DNA from 2 places in the Roseibium sp. HPY-6 genome. Region 1 is predicted to be linked to the other one. Evidence: riboswitches for the same ligand, from Rfam matches in the RefSeq annotation. Region 1 holds a riboswitch; the other holds the start of a gene.
What was found. Region 1 has a riboswitch for S-adenosylmethionine ahead of ABVF61_RS16690 (hypothetical protein). Riboswitches for the same ligand answer to the same signal wherever they lie in the genome.
Positions count from the first base shown of each region.

Region 2: it holds a riboswitch for S-adenosylmethionine, as region 1 does, so the genes downstream of both, ABVF61_RS18175 (O-succinylhomoserine sulfhydrylase) here and ABVF61_RS16690 (hypothetical protein) in region 1, are expected to answer to the same signal.

Region 1 is NZ_JBEWCD010000002.1:1,147,874-1,153,869, forward strand. Features, by position in the region: gene ABVF61_RS16660 (ChbG/HpnK family deacetylase) at 76-873, shown strand; gene ABVF61_RS16665 (Crp/Fnr family transcriptional regulator) at 1,091-1,780, shown strand; gene ABVF61_RS16670 (RrF2 family transcriptional regulator) at 1,927-2,349, opposite strand; gene ABVF61_RS16675 (group III truncated hemoglobin) at 2,447-2,950, shown strand; gene ABVF61_RS16680 (hypothetical protein) at 2,941-3,162, shown strand; gene ABVF61_RS16685 (acyl-CoA thioesterase) at 3,394-3,732, shown strand; gene ABVF61_RS16690 (hypothetical protein) at 3,746-4,033, opposite strand; SAM-I-IV-variant riboswitch at 4,078-4,201, opposite strand; gene ABVF61_RS16695 (ABC transporter ATP-binding protein) at 4,260-4,982, opposite strand; gene ABVF61_RS16700 (ABC transporter permease) at 4,979-5,996, opposite strand, start outside.
Region 2 is NZ_JBEWCD010000002.1:1,470,290-1,476,285, reverse strand. Features, by position in the region: gene ABVF61_RS18190 (LysR family transcriptional regulator) at 1-720, shown strand, start outside; gene ABVF61_RS18185 (alpha/beta fold hydrolase) at 766-1,710, opposite strand; gene ABVF61_RS18180 (helix-turn-helix transcriptional regulator) at 1,797-2,516, shown strand; gene ABVF61_RS18175 (O-succinylhomoserine sulfhydrylase) at 2,564-3,754, opposite strand; SAM riboswitch at 3,799-3,879, opposite strand; gene ABVF61_RS18170 (2'-deoxycytidine 5'-triphosphate deaminase) at 4,009-5,145, shown strand; gene ABVF61_RS18165 (YigZ family protein) at 5,152-5,700, shown strand.

The DNA of each region.
Region 1 (5,996 bases):
GAGACTTGCAAAGCCACTTCGAATGCCGCAGGGAAAAGGCAGAAGACTGATTCACCTGCCTGCCTGTCGGATTATATGAAGCGAATTACACTCGGTGCACTGGACTACGGTCTCGCCTTTGGCGTTGACCGCGCTCTGCGCGATCTGGCCGAACATGGCCGTTTGAGTGCAGTGGGCGCGCTGGTGACGACCGAGCTCTGGCCGCGCGAGTTCAGACCTTTGCAGGAAGTCGCCGACACGGTCGGCAAGCAGGTTCTCTTTGGAATCACGTTGGCGTTCAGCGGCGACAGGGTCGCGCCGGTCAGCACGCGCATGCAGGACATTTACGGTGAGCGCATGCTCACGCGGGAGCAAATCAACAGGAGAGCTTTCTTCAGACTTTTGCCTGATGAGCTTTTGTTTGAAGAATCGCTTGCACAGCTCGCGCGCTACAGCGTGCTGATGCAGCGTCCGCCGGATTTCGTGGCCGTTCGCGAGGGTCTTTTGGCTCGAATGTCACTTGCCAGGATCGTGTTCAAGGCAATCGATCGCGCAGATTTCGAAACGCCGCCACTGGTGATTTCTCCGGTGCGGTCCGGGTTCAAGACCTTGCGGCTGGCGCGTGTTGCCAAGTCCTACAATCTGCAAGTGCTGCCCAAGGGCAACCCGTTGCCGCAGACCAGTGATGTTGAAGAACTGCAGGGTTTGTTGCTCAACCATTTCGACGGCATGAGCGACCGGAGTTTTGTTGCGGCGATCCCGGGAAAATCGGATGACAGGCTGATGCGGAACGAGCCTCGCAAAAAAATTGCCATACGTGAATGTCAGTATGAAGTGCTCAAAAGCACGCGGTTTTTTCAAACGCTCGATCGGAAAGACGTGTTTTTGAACTGAAAATCGGCTGACTTCGCGCGAATTTGAACTGCGGAACGAAAAAACGGCTCTGCGGGGAACAGAGCCGTTTTTCGTGGAGGTCAGGAAGGGGGGAGGGGCGGCCCCGCTTCCATGACTTATGATATAGGTATTTTTTTCTTGAACGCACGTGATGGAAATCACAGGATTGCGTGTGGGATCAATTTTATGTCGTGAACGTCCTTGGCAGGGGGTAGGTGTGGCAGAAATAAAAGACTTCTTGAAAAACAGCTTTTCGTTGGAAGGGCTTGAGCCGGAATTGGCAGTTGGGCTATCGCGTCTTGCCCGTCCCATGAAGATCGCGGCCGGGACGATCCTGTTCGAAAACGGCGATCCCGGGAATGGTTGTTATGCTGTTTTGGAAGGGTCGCTGAAAGTGTCTCTGCTTTCCGTCGAGGGTGATGAACAGCTTCTGGCGGTTCTGGGGCCGGGTGATCTGGTGGGAGAACTGGCGCTGCTGGACGGCCGTCCACGCTCGGCGACGGTCAGCGCCTTGAAGGAAGCGCAGCTTGCATTCATCGACAAGGCTGCATTCCAGAGGTTTTCCGATGAACACCCTGCCGTTTACCGGCACATGCTGTCGATTGTCGGCAAACGTTTGCGGCATGCCAACGACGTTCTGGCGGCCAGATCGTTCCTGCCGCTGCCCGGGCGCGTGGCGCAGACCCTGTTGCAGTTGTCCGAGACCTTCGGAAAACCGCTGGACGACGGACGAACCCTCATTCACTACAAGCTCAGCCAGGCGGATATCGCCAACATGGCCGGCGCAGCCCGCGAAAACGTCAGCCGTGTCCTGAACGACTGGAAACGGTCCGGCACCATCAGCCGGATATCCGGTTATTACTGCCTTGAGGATCTCGCGTTTCTGGAGCAGGCGGCAACGCTTTGATCTGCTGTTTTCGAAAATACGTGCTGTTATGACCGGCAATGACAAGTGCCGGTTGCGAACGTGTCATCTCCACGGGGGTGACATACCCGACCGGCGGAATTGCCGGATATCGCTTTCTTCCGTCCAGTCGCGGGAACGCCTGAAAACTATCCGGGCAAAGCCGCGCGCTGCGTTCCCGCCAGGATCGTTGCCAGTGTTTCCGTGTTTAAGCTGTCGAGAAAAGCGTCGGAGGCGCGCGCCATGGCCCCTTTGAGTGCGCAGCGCGGCAGAAACGCACAAACGGTCGCTTCCGGCTTCAAACAGGCGACCACGCCCAGGTCCGGTTCGATCAGCCGGACGACATCGCCGAGACGAATCGCATCCGGCGACCGGCCCAGACGGATGCCGCCTCCACGACCGCGCGTTGTTTCGAGGTAGCCATTGCGTCCCAACTGCGCGACGATTTTCATGACATGCGACTTGGCCAGACCAAGTTCCGTGCTGAGCCTGTCGACGGTCTGGGGGCTCTCCGACTGACCTGTGGCCATCAGAATTCTCAAGGCAAAATCACTGGCCTGACTGAGGCGCATGGCAGGGTCCCATAAAACATTCATTTGAGATGTTGATTTTAACTGCGGCATGTGGCATTTAAAAGATGCATTTTAAATGAATGTTATGGAGAGAGTGATGGAAAGTCCCATATCCGGTGCCGACAGATACAAGCTCAGCCCTCGTCCGGTCTCAGATACAGGAGATCGGCTGCGCCGGTATGAGACGGTAGATGTGCACGCGATCCAGGTCATGGTTCATACGTTCTACAGATGCATTCGTGAGCATCCGCGGCTGGGTGACATCTTCAACAAGCGGCTGGATGGCAAATGGGAAGATCATCTGCCGAAGATGGAGGCCTTCTGGCAGTCGGTTCTGCTGAAGAACGGCGCGTACAAAGGCAAACCGGTACCTGCTCATTTGAAACTGAAAGAGGTCGTCAGTTCGGACTATGCGGACTGGCTGTCTGTGTTCCGTCCGGTTGTGCGCGAACTCTTCGTACCGGAAATCGCCGACGAGATTATTGCCGTTGCCGAACGGATCGCACAGAGCCTCTGGCTCGCGACATTCGGGCATGCGGGTTCCATGCCTCCTCCTGAATTGACATCGCAACACTCTGAATGGAGCGGAGCATGCTGGTAGCAATTGTTCTTTTGGCGGAAGCCCTCGTGGTCGTCTGGTTCACCGTGTTCACGCTGATGCTGACATCGATGTATCTGGATTCCAAAGACCTGCCCCTGCCGAAACTCGATATTGCCGGACGGACACTGATCGGCAGCGCTAAACTTGCCTTTTTCGCCGGTATGGCAGCACTCGTCGTCCTGACCGTGTTTGAGATGCCGGTGTTCAGCTAGAAAGGAAAACGTATGTCGGTCTCGAAATTCCTACCACGCGGCCTGCCGATCCTCCTGATCTGGATTGCCGCGCCACTTCCGCTGTGGATCATGGCGATCCTGATGCTGGTGATCTGACAAGAAGAGCTTGTGATCTGCCTGTCTCCCGTTAGTCTTTTCATGACTTGTAACGGAGGAGTAAGCGTGAGCAACGAAGAGGACAAGCCGTCGGGCGAATTGACCCTTCGCACAATGGCGATGCCGGCTGACACGAACGCGGCCGGAGACATCTTCGGAGGTTGGGTGTTGTCGCAAATGGACCTTGCCGGAGGGATCGCTGCCGGTCAGCGGGCCGAGGGCAGGGTGGTGACCATCGCTGTCGACCGGATGAAGTTTATCCGCCCGGTTCACGTCGGAGACGTTTTGTGCGTCTACACCGATGTCGTCAAGGTTGGAAACACATCAATGGAAATCAGGCTCGAAGCCTGGGCGCTTCGGCACCGCTACGGCCACCGTGAAAAGGTAACGGAAGCTCATTTCACCTTCGTATCGGTTGACGATGGCGGGCGGCCACGCCCCGTGCCCAATTGAGCACGAGCTGAGATCAAGGCTCACGTCTGTTCAGGATATCTGCAAACAGGTCTTCGTCGAGCGCACTGGTGCAGCCGCAAGCCCAAAGTTGTAACAGGTTCTGTAGGCGGTCGATCCGCTGCTCCCGCGACAAGGGCGCTTTGTGCCTCGGAAGACCGCCAATGATCCTCCGGCTCTTGATGCGCATCATCACGCAGTCTTCAGCAGCCTTCAGCCAGACAGTCGTATCGGCGAAAGTTGCTTTCACCGCCTGGTGGTGTTCGACAAGGAACGCCGCTCGTCCGGAAATAGGCTCACTCAACAAAAAATCCTCCATCGGTTTCCCGAGGAGGACTGGCGCATGCAATCAAACCGCTTTGTTGCCGGAACGCCTCTTTGAGGTTCCATCCGGCCGCATCCCTGTTGCGGAAACCACCTTGCCCGGTTTGGCAGGTTGGCGAGGGCGCCAGCCCTTCTCTTGATGATGAGGGGCTTATGACATGACTTTTTCTGCTTTGCAAGCTACCCGCAAAAAGTTGATTTCGTCCTTACGGCTGACGGCGATCATAGTCCACGCGCCCATCCACGAGATGAATTCTTCGCTTCATCCGTGACGCCAGCTCCATATCGTGTGTGACGGCAACAACCGTTGTGTTTTGCCTTTTGACGATCGATTGCAGGCTGTCAAAAACCTGTTCGGTGGCCTTGGAATCCAGACTTCCGGTCGGTTCATCGGCCAGGATAAGGTCCGGCGAATTGGCAAGCGCGCGCGCGACAGCGACACGTTGGCGCTGGCCGCCCGATAGCTGCGCCGGGCGGCGGTTGAGGTAATCTTCCAGGCCGAGATCGGCCAAGAGACCCTTTGCATGGTCAATCTGGCTCCTGACGGGAAGGGCACCGAGTTTCTGCATCGGGATCAGGATGTTTTCAAGCGCCGTAAATTCCGGCAGCAGAAAGTGAAACTGAAAGACAAAGCCGATTTTCTGAAGTCGCAACTTGGCCAAATCGGCAGACGAAAGATCTGCGGTTCGGGTGCCTTCGATCAGCATGTCTCCAGCTGTCGGGCGGTCGAGCAATCCGAGCAGGTAGAGCAGGGACGATTTTCCGGAGCCGGATGGGCCTGTGATCGCAACAAACTCTGCTTGTTCAATCTTGAAGTTGACGTCTTCAACGAGCGTGACCGGAACGACAGCGGGCAAAATTCTGGTCAGACCCTTGGCTTCCAGAAGACTACCGTCAGTTTCGCTTTGTAGCGCTGCGGCGGGAGTCATGTCGCGCCTCGAATGATGTCCACCGGGTTGAGCTTTGCCGCCTTTCTGGCAGGAATGAAACCCGCTACCGCCGAGGAAAACAAAGCCAAGGAACACGCAAGCACATAATGAAGATAGGAAAAGTGGATCGGAAGTCTGGTCATCTCGATGTCCGTTGTGACCTCGAATTTCACGGTGGCCAGATAACTCGACAAACCAAACCCGAGCAGACATCCGACAATCGCACCAAGAATGCCGATGACGAGACCTTCCAGCACGAAAATCTGCTGGATGTCCCTTTCAGGAAACCCGAGGGACTTCAGGATCGCGATATCACGAGCCTTTTCGTGGACGATCGTGGACACAATGTTGAAGATCCCGAACCCGGCAACAACGAGGATTGCGCCGACGACCGTGTACATGATGGCGTTGCGAACGACGAAAGCCTCCATGAGCCCTTCATTCGCTTCCTCCCAGGAAACTGCCTTGTAGCCCAACTGACGCTCTGCACGTGCTGCGATGGCATTCGCTTGTCCGATATCGGCAAGGCGGATGGAAATGCCATTGATAATATTGGGTTTTTCAAGCAGGATCTGAACGGCCTTGAGAGGTGCATAGGCGAGCCCTTCGTCGCTCGTCGTAACACCTGTGTGAAACAACCCGACAATCTTGAACCGCTTTGCAATCCCGCCCGCAGACGTCAGAATAACGGTATCGCCCAGATCGGCACCGAGGCGGTCGGCGGCCTTGCGTCCGATCACCAGGCCGTTTGAAGTCGTATCGAGCGCTTTAAAACTCCCCAGTCGCATATCTTCGCTGATTTTGGAGACCGACAGTTCACGTCCGGGAACGACGCCAACAAGCGTCATGCCGATGTCCTGGCCGCTGTAGCGAAGAACCGCCTGACCACTCAGCCGTTGCGCGAATTCGCCCTGCACCCATTCGCGTAAGGAAGCTATTGCTTCGGTGGGGTTGCGAATGCCACGCAGATCCTCCAGCGGCCGCAATCCGTGAAACGCGACAGCATCGTAAAGC
Region 2 (5,996 bases), 320 kb from region 1:
CCTGCGCATCGGGACCTGACCTACGCCTTCAAGAAAACGAAGGAGATGGCGCGCTCGACAACCGGCACGTTAAGGCTGAGCCTTTCGCGCGGCGCTTATATCGCCGCACTCGCACCCGTTCTGAAAGACTTCCTGGCAAGACACCCGGGCATCAACCTGGATATTTCCTGGAATGAAGAACTGGTCGATATCGTCCGCCGGGGAATTCATGCGGGCATTCGCATGGGCGACATGCTGAGCCCTGACATGATCGCGGTACGCATTACCCCACCGATCAAGTCAGCCTTCTTTGCCGCGCCCTCATATCTCCAGAACCATGGCTTGCCCCGTACGCCTCGTGACCTTTTGGACCATCAGTGCATACGACAACGGCTCCCCAGTTCCGGTGAGCTGCGGGAATGGTGGGTAACCGAGGATGGCCAGGACACATGCATCGACCCGCCCGCCCGGCTGATCTTCGATTCCGCCGCTGGCGTTATTCAAGCCGCGCGCGAGGGCCACGGTGTCGGCTGGTCCATGAAGGCGACAATGGAGGATCATCTGAAGACCGGAGAACTTGAGAGGGTCCTCAAGCCATACGCCAAGGACCTCCCCCCGTTTTACATCTACTATCCTGCGCAGAACAAAAGGGTAGAGTGCCTCAGGCTGCTCGTGGAGTTCCTGAAGCATCGGTCAAAGAACCGGGCAGACCCTGAGATCGCTTCAGCCGGAGAGAGCTGACCGGTAAGGCGCACCGGAAGCAGACTTGAATTGACGGAGCATCAGCTAGGCGGTGTTCTGTCGTTCCAGCCAAGCCAGAATCTCGCGGTTCGTCTCGTCCGGTTTTTCCTGCTGGATCCAATGGCCGCAGTCCAGGCTGACCACATCCACATCCGGCACGAACTGCGAGAGGTTTTCGGACTTCGGGATGGGATCCCTGTCGCCATAGATCATGAGCGCGGGCTGCCTGATGACCGGGTCCACATCCGCCAGGAGATGCCAGTTGCGGTCAAGGTTCCGGTACCAGTTGATGCTGCCCGTGAAGCCCGATCTCTCGAAGGCGGAAACGAAGACACTCAGTTCGGCTTCACTCATGACGGCTTCGCCGCGTGGCTCCTCCGCCCTGGCAAGATTTATAAGGGCCATACCCGGTTCCGGTGCCGCCGGGGGCTCGTTTTTCCGGTAAAGACTTCGGAGAAACCTGCAGGTGTTTTCCTGAAAGACCGCATCCGCTACGCCCGGCTTCCGGTTGAAGTGGACGAAATAATTGTCAGCGCCGAGAAAAGTCTCCATGAGCTCGACCCATGGCTTTTCGCCGCGCTCCTGGTACGGCAGGCTCAGGTTGATCACCTTGCGGACCCGGTTCGGATGCAACAAGGCCAATCCCCAAACGACCATCGCTCCCCAGTCGTGACCGGCAAAGACAGCATCCTCGTAACCATAGTGATCAAGGAGCGCGACAAGATCTCCTGTCAGATGGTCAATATCGTAGGCGGTAACATTGCCTGGTTGCGACGAGTTTCCGTAGCCACGCTGATTGGGGACGATGACATGGTAGCCCGCCTCGGCAAGCGCGGGCATCTGGTAGCGCCAGGAAAACGCGTGTTCCGGCCAACCGTGACAGAGCACAATCGGATTTCCCGAATGTTCGCGTCCTGCTTCAAATACTTCAAGTTCGACGCCGTTCACAGCAATGAGGCACGGACTTGGAAAATCGGTTGGATTGAACACTGCTCTGCTCCTTGTTGACTTTTAAAGCCGTTACATGAAGCTTAATGGTGCCAAAAACTGGCACTATTAATCGATAGCCTAACCAAATGAATGCACGCCACCGACAAGACGCTCTCGTGCGCAACCTTCGCCGTCAAGGCACATCCACCATTTCTCGCCTGGCAGAAGAGGTTGGCGCTTCTCGGCGCACTGTGTTGCGCGACATTGCAGCCCTGCGCGATGAAGGGTTTGCCATTCACTCGCAAATCGGCCGCGGAGGCGGCCTTTACCTTGATCCGCACTCCATCCAGACCACTGCGCGTCTCTCAGTCGCTGAGGTCTTCGCGCTTCTGATCAGCGTTGCAAGCATGAGAGCTGCCGGCACCCTTCCCTTCTCGGGTCTTGCAGACGCGGCTCTTGCCAAGATCGAGAAAGCTCTGCCTTCGGACAAGGTTCGGGATTTACGGCGTTTTTTGGATTGTCTCTACGTCGGACCGCTTGCTCCCGAGGTCGACATATCCGATCTGGGAACAATGGACCCCGCGCTTCTGCCGGCCTTTGAACCGGCCTTTCTCAATCGCTTGCACCTGCGCTTCCGCTATAGGGACGCGAAGGGCGCTGAGACGACGCGGCATGTGGAGCCGCAAGCCATGCTGATCCTGCCGCCGCTCTGGTATCTGGTCGCCTGGGACCCGTCGCGCCAGGATTTCCGGCACTTCCGAATGGACCGGATCAGCGCAGCCGAATGCGTCGAGGGTTCAACCTTTCGACGACGCCATGTGCCCTTCGACGACAGCGTCCGCCCGGTTCGGCAGACGTTCGATTGACGATCACCGTTCAGGCAGGGTTTCATTCTCCCTGCCTGAGCATCACCTCAGACCGCGTTCAGCGCTTTTTCGACGTCTTCCAGCAGATCCTGCGGATCTTCCAGCCCGACCGACAGCCGCAAAATGCCGTCGGTGATACCGAGTTCGGCGCGCGCTTCTTCACCGATCGACTGGTGCGTCGTTGTTGCCGGATGGGTGATCAGGCTTTTCGCATCGCCAAGGTTGTTGGAGATCCGGATGATGTCCAGCGCATTGGTGAAGCGGAAGGCCGCCTCTTTGCCGCCTTCGATTTCCAGGGCCACCATGGTCGAACCGGCACGCATCTGCCGCTTGGCCAGATCCGCCTGCGGATGGTCGTCCCGCCCGGGGTAGATCAGCCGCTTGACCTTGGATTGGCCGGCGAGAAAATCGGCAATCTGTCCCGCGCTCTCGGTCTGTCGCGCGACACGGATCGGAAGCGTTTCAAGGCCCTTCATCAGGACCCAGGCGTTAAACGGGCTCATATGCGGACCCGTATGCTTCACAAACGGCATGACTTCGTCGACGATCCATTCTTCATCGGACAGAACCACACCGCCAAGGCATCGACCCTGGCCATCGATATGCTTCGTTGCCGAATAGACAACAACATCGGCCCCAAGCTGAAGCGGTGACTGGTAAAGCGGGGTGGCAAACACGTTGTCGACGATAAGGCGCGCGCCGGCCGTTTTTGCAATCTCCGCGACCGCTGAAACATCGATGACTTCCAGCGTCGGGTTGGTCGGGCTTTCCAAAAAAAGCGCGCGTGTGTTCGGTCGCACCGCCGCCTTCCACTGTTCGATATCCGTCCCGTCGACGAGCGTGCTTTCGACGCCAAAGCGCGGCAACAGTGTTTCGCAAATGTAGCGGCAGGAGCCGAACAGCGCTTTTGCCGCGATCACGTGATCGCCGGCCTTGACTGACGCCATCAGGGCAAGGTTCACCGCGGCCATGCCGCTCGCAGTACCACGCGCAGCTTCCGCACCTTCAAGCGCTTTGATGCGATCTTCAAACATGGAAACGGTCGGGTTGGCATAGCGGGAATAGACAAAGCCCGGGTCTTCGCCATTGAAGCGCGCTTCCGCCGCCTCGGCATTGTCGTAGACAAAGCCTTGGGTCAGATACATGGCTTCCGAGGTTTCACCAAAAGGCGAACGCATGGTACCGCCGTGAACCAAAGAGGTTGCAGGACGCCAGTTCTTGGTGGTGGACTCAGTCATTGTCTTGTTCGCTCCAAACGCAAAAAACCCCAGCCTCAAGACCGGGGTTCGCACCTCCGGCCTTTTTTAGCGATTTATTTAACGTGGCTGCAAGCCGGCCGGCCCAAATCACCACGGAATGGCTCCGTGGTAAGGGAAAACCTTGCTGCGGTCAATCATCTTCAGCGAAAGTTCTCGTGAACCGACAAAGCCTGTTGGCGCGGGCCAACCTATCCTTTAAGGATTCCTCTAAGGACAAAAGACGGGAATTCTTCATGAACGTGCCAACCGGCGAGGCCTTGAACGGAAGCGCAACCCTTGCAGCAAGCGGGATTTTACCGGAGCGGATCATTCGCGAAATGTTCGCCGCCGGTGAAATTTCGGCCGATGAAGCCCCTGTTTCCGGGCAGATCCAACCCGCCAGTCTGGACCTTCGCCTCGGCGCGGTGGCTTTTCGCGTTCGTGCCAGCTTTCTGCCTGGCCCCGAAATCCGCGTCGCCGACCGCCTGGAAGAGTTGAAACTTCACACGGTCGACCTCAGGGACGGTGCAGTCCTGGAAACCGGCTGTGTCTATATCGTGCCGCTTCAGGAAAGCCTTGCCCTGGCATCAGACATTTCAGCGACCGCAAATCCGAAGAGTTCGACCGGTCGTCTTGACGTTTTCACACGCGTGATCACCGACAATGGCCTTGCCTTCGACACGGTTCCGGCCGGATACAAGGGTCCGCTTTATGCGGAGATTTCACCCCTCACCTTTCCGATCCTCGTGCGCAGCGGGTCACGCCTCAGCCAGATCCGTTTCCGGCGTGGTCATTCGCTGATTGCCGATGCCATCCTTGAGGACGTGCACCGGACCCATACGCTGATGAGCGGCGGCAACGAGCGCATCGGCGGCGGTGTGCAGTTGTCGATCGACCTTGAAGGAAACGGCCCGGACAGCCTGATCGGCTATCGCGCCAAGCATCATTCCGGGCTCATTGACGTCGATGTAGTCGGAGCCCAGGATCCGCTTGATTTCTGGGAACCGATTTACCGGCGCCAGAAGGGTGAACTGATCCTCGATCCGGACGCGTTCTATATCCTAGTCAGCCAGGAGGCGGTCCATGTGCCGCCGGATTTTGCCGCCGAAATGGTGCCGTTCGATCCGCTTGTTGGGGAATTTCGGGTGCACTATGCCGGCTTTTTCGATCCCGGGTTTGGGCACGCAGACGCAGGCGGCGTCGGATCCAGGGCCGTGCTCGAGGTCCGCTCCCACGACGTTCCCTTTATCGTCGAACACGGTCAGACTATCGGCCGGCTCGTTTATGAGCACATGGCGGAGCGGCCGGTCACGCTCTACGGCGAAGGCATCGGCTCGAACTACCAGGGCCAGGCACTGAAACTGTCGAAACACTTCCGGGTGCCGTCGTAAGACGCCATGCCCCTGAAGACCGTCACGCGCGAATATGAGGGGTTTCTGGAGGACCGGAAGTCCCGCTTTCTGGCGTTTCTGATGCCGATCCAACAATTCGACCAGCGCCTCGACTCGCTGCGCAAGGAGCACAGGAAAGCCAACCACATCGTTACCGCGCATCGCCGCCTGCTGGATGACGGCCGGATCGAGGAAAGCGGCAAGGATGATGGCGAACCGGCCGGAACTTCAGGTATGCCGACTTTGCGCGTGCTTCAGGGCGCCGATCTGATCAATTGCGCCGTTCTGATTGTGCGTTACTTCGGTGGTACCAAACTTGGTGGCGGCGGACTTGCGCGCGCCTATTCCGGCGCTGCTCAGGATGCTATCGGCAATGCGGATCTCGTGCCGTTCCAGAAGATCACGAGCAGAAGACTGAACGCAACGTTTGCGGCAAGCTCCGAGCTGGAGCGAAGGATAGAGAGGCTCGGCCTGACGGTCGTTGCGCGGAACTATACGGAGACCGGTGTAGAACTGACCGTTGAAGGCCCGGAAGAGGCACTGGCAAAGCTTTAGCGTCCTTTCGTGATTGCCGTGTAAACCTTAACATCAACACTCCAGAGGCAAAGATGGACGCGGCTTGTTTTCTAGACCGGCAGCGCCTGCATCCTTTTGCCCTCAACCCTACACCATCGTCATCCCGGACGCCCGGAGGGTGAGCCGGGATCAGGGAGCCGAGGGCATGCGCTCAAATGTGCCGAGGCCCTGCCTCTCCGGTCCCGGCTCGCGCTGCGCTTGGCCGGGAAGACGACGGAGGGTTTTGTTGAGCTTGCTCACGCTCAGGGGTTGCGCGCACTTTGTTATTGCGGGTT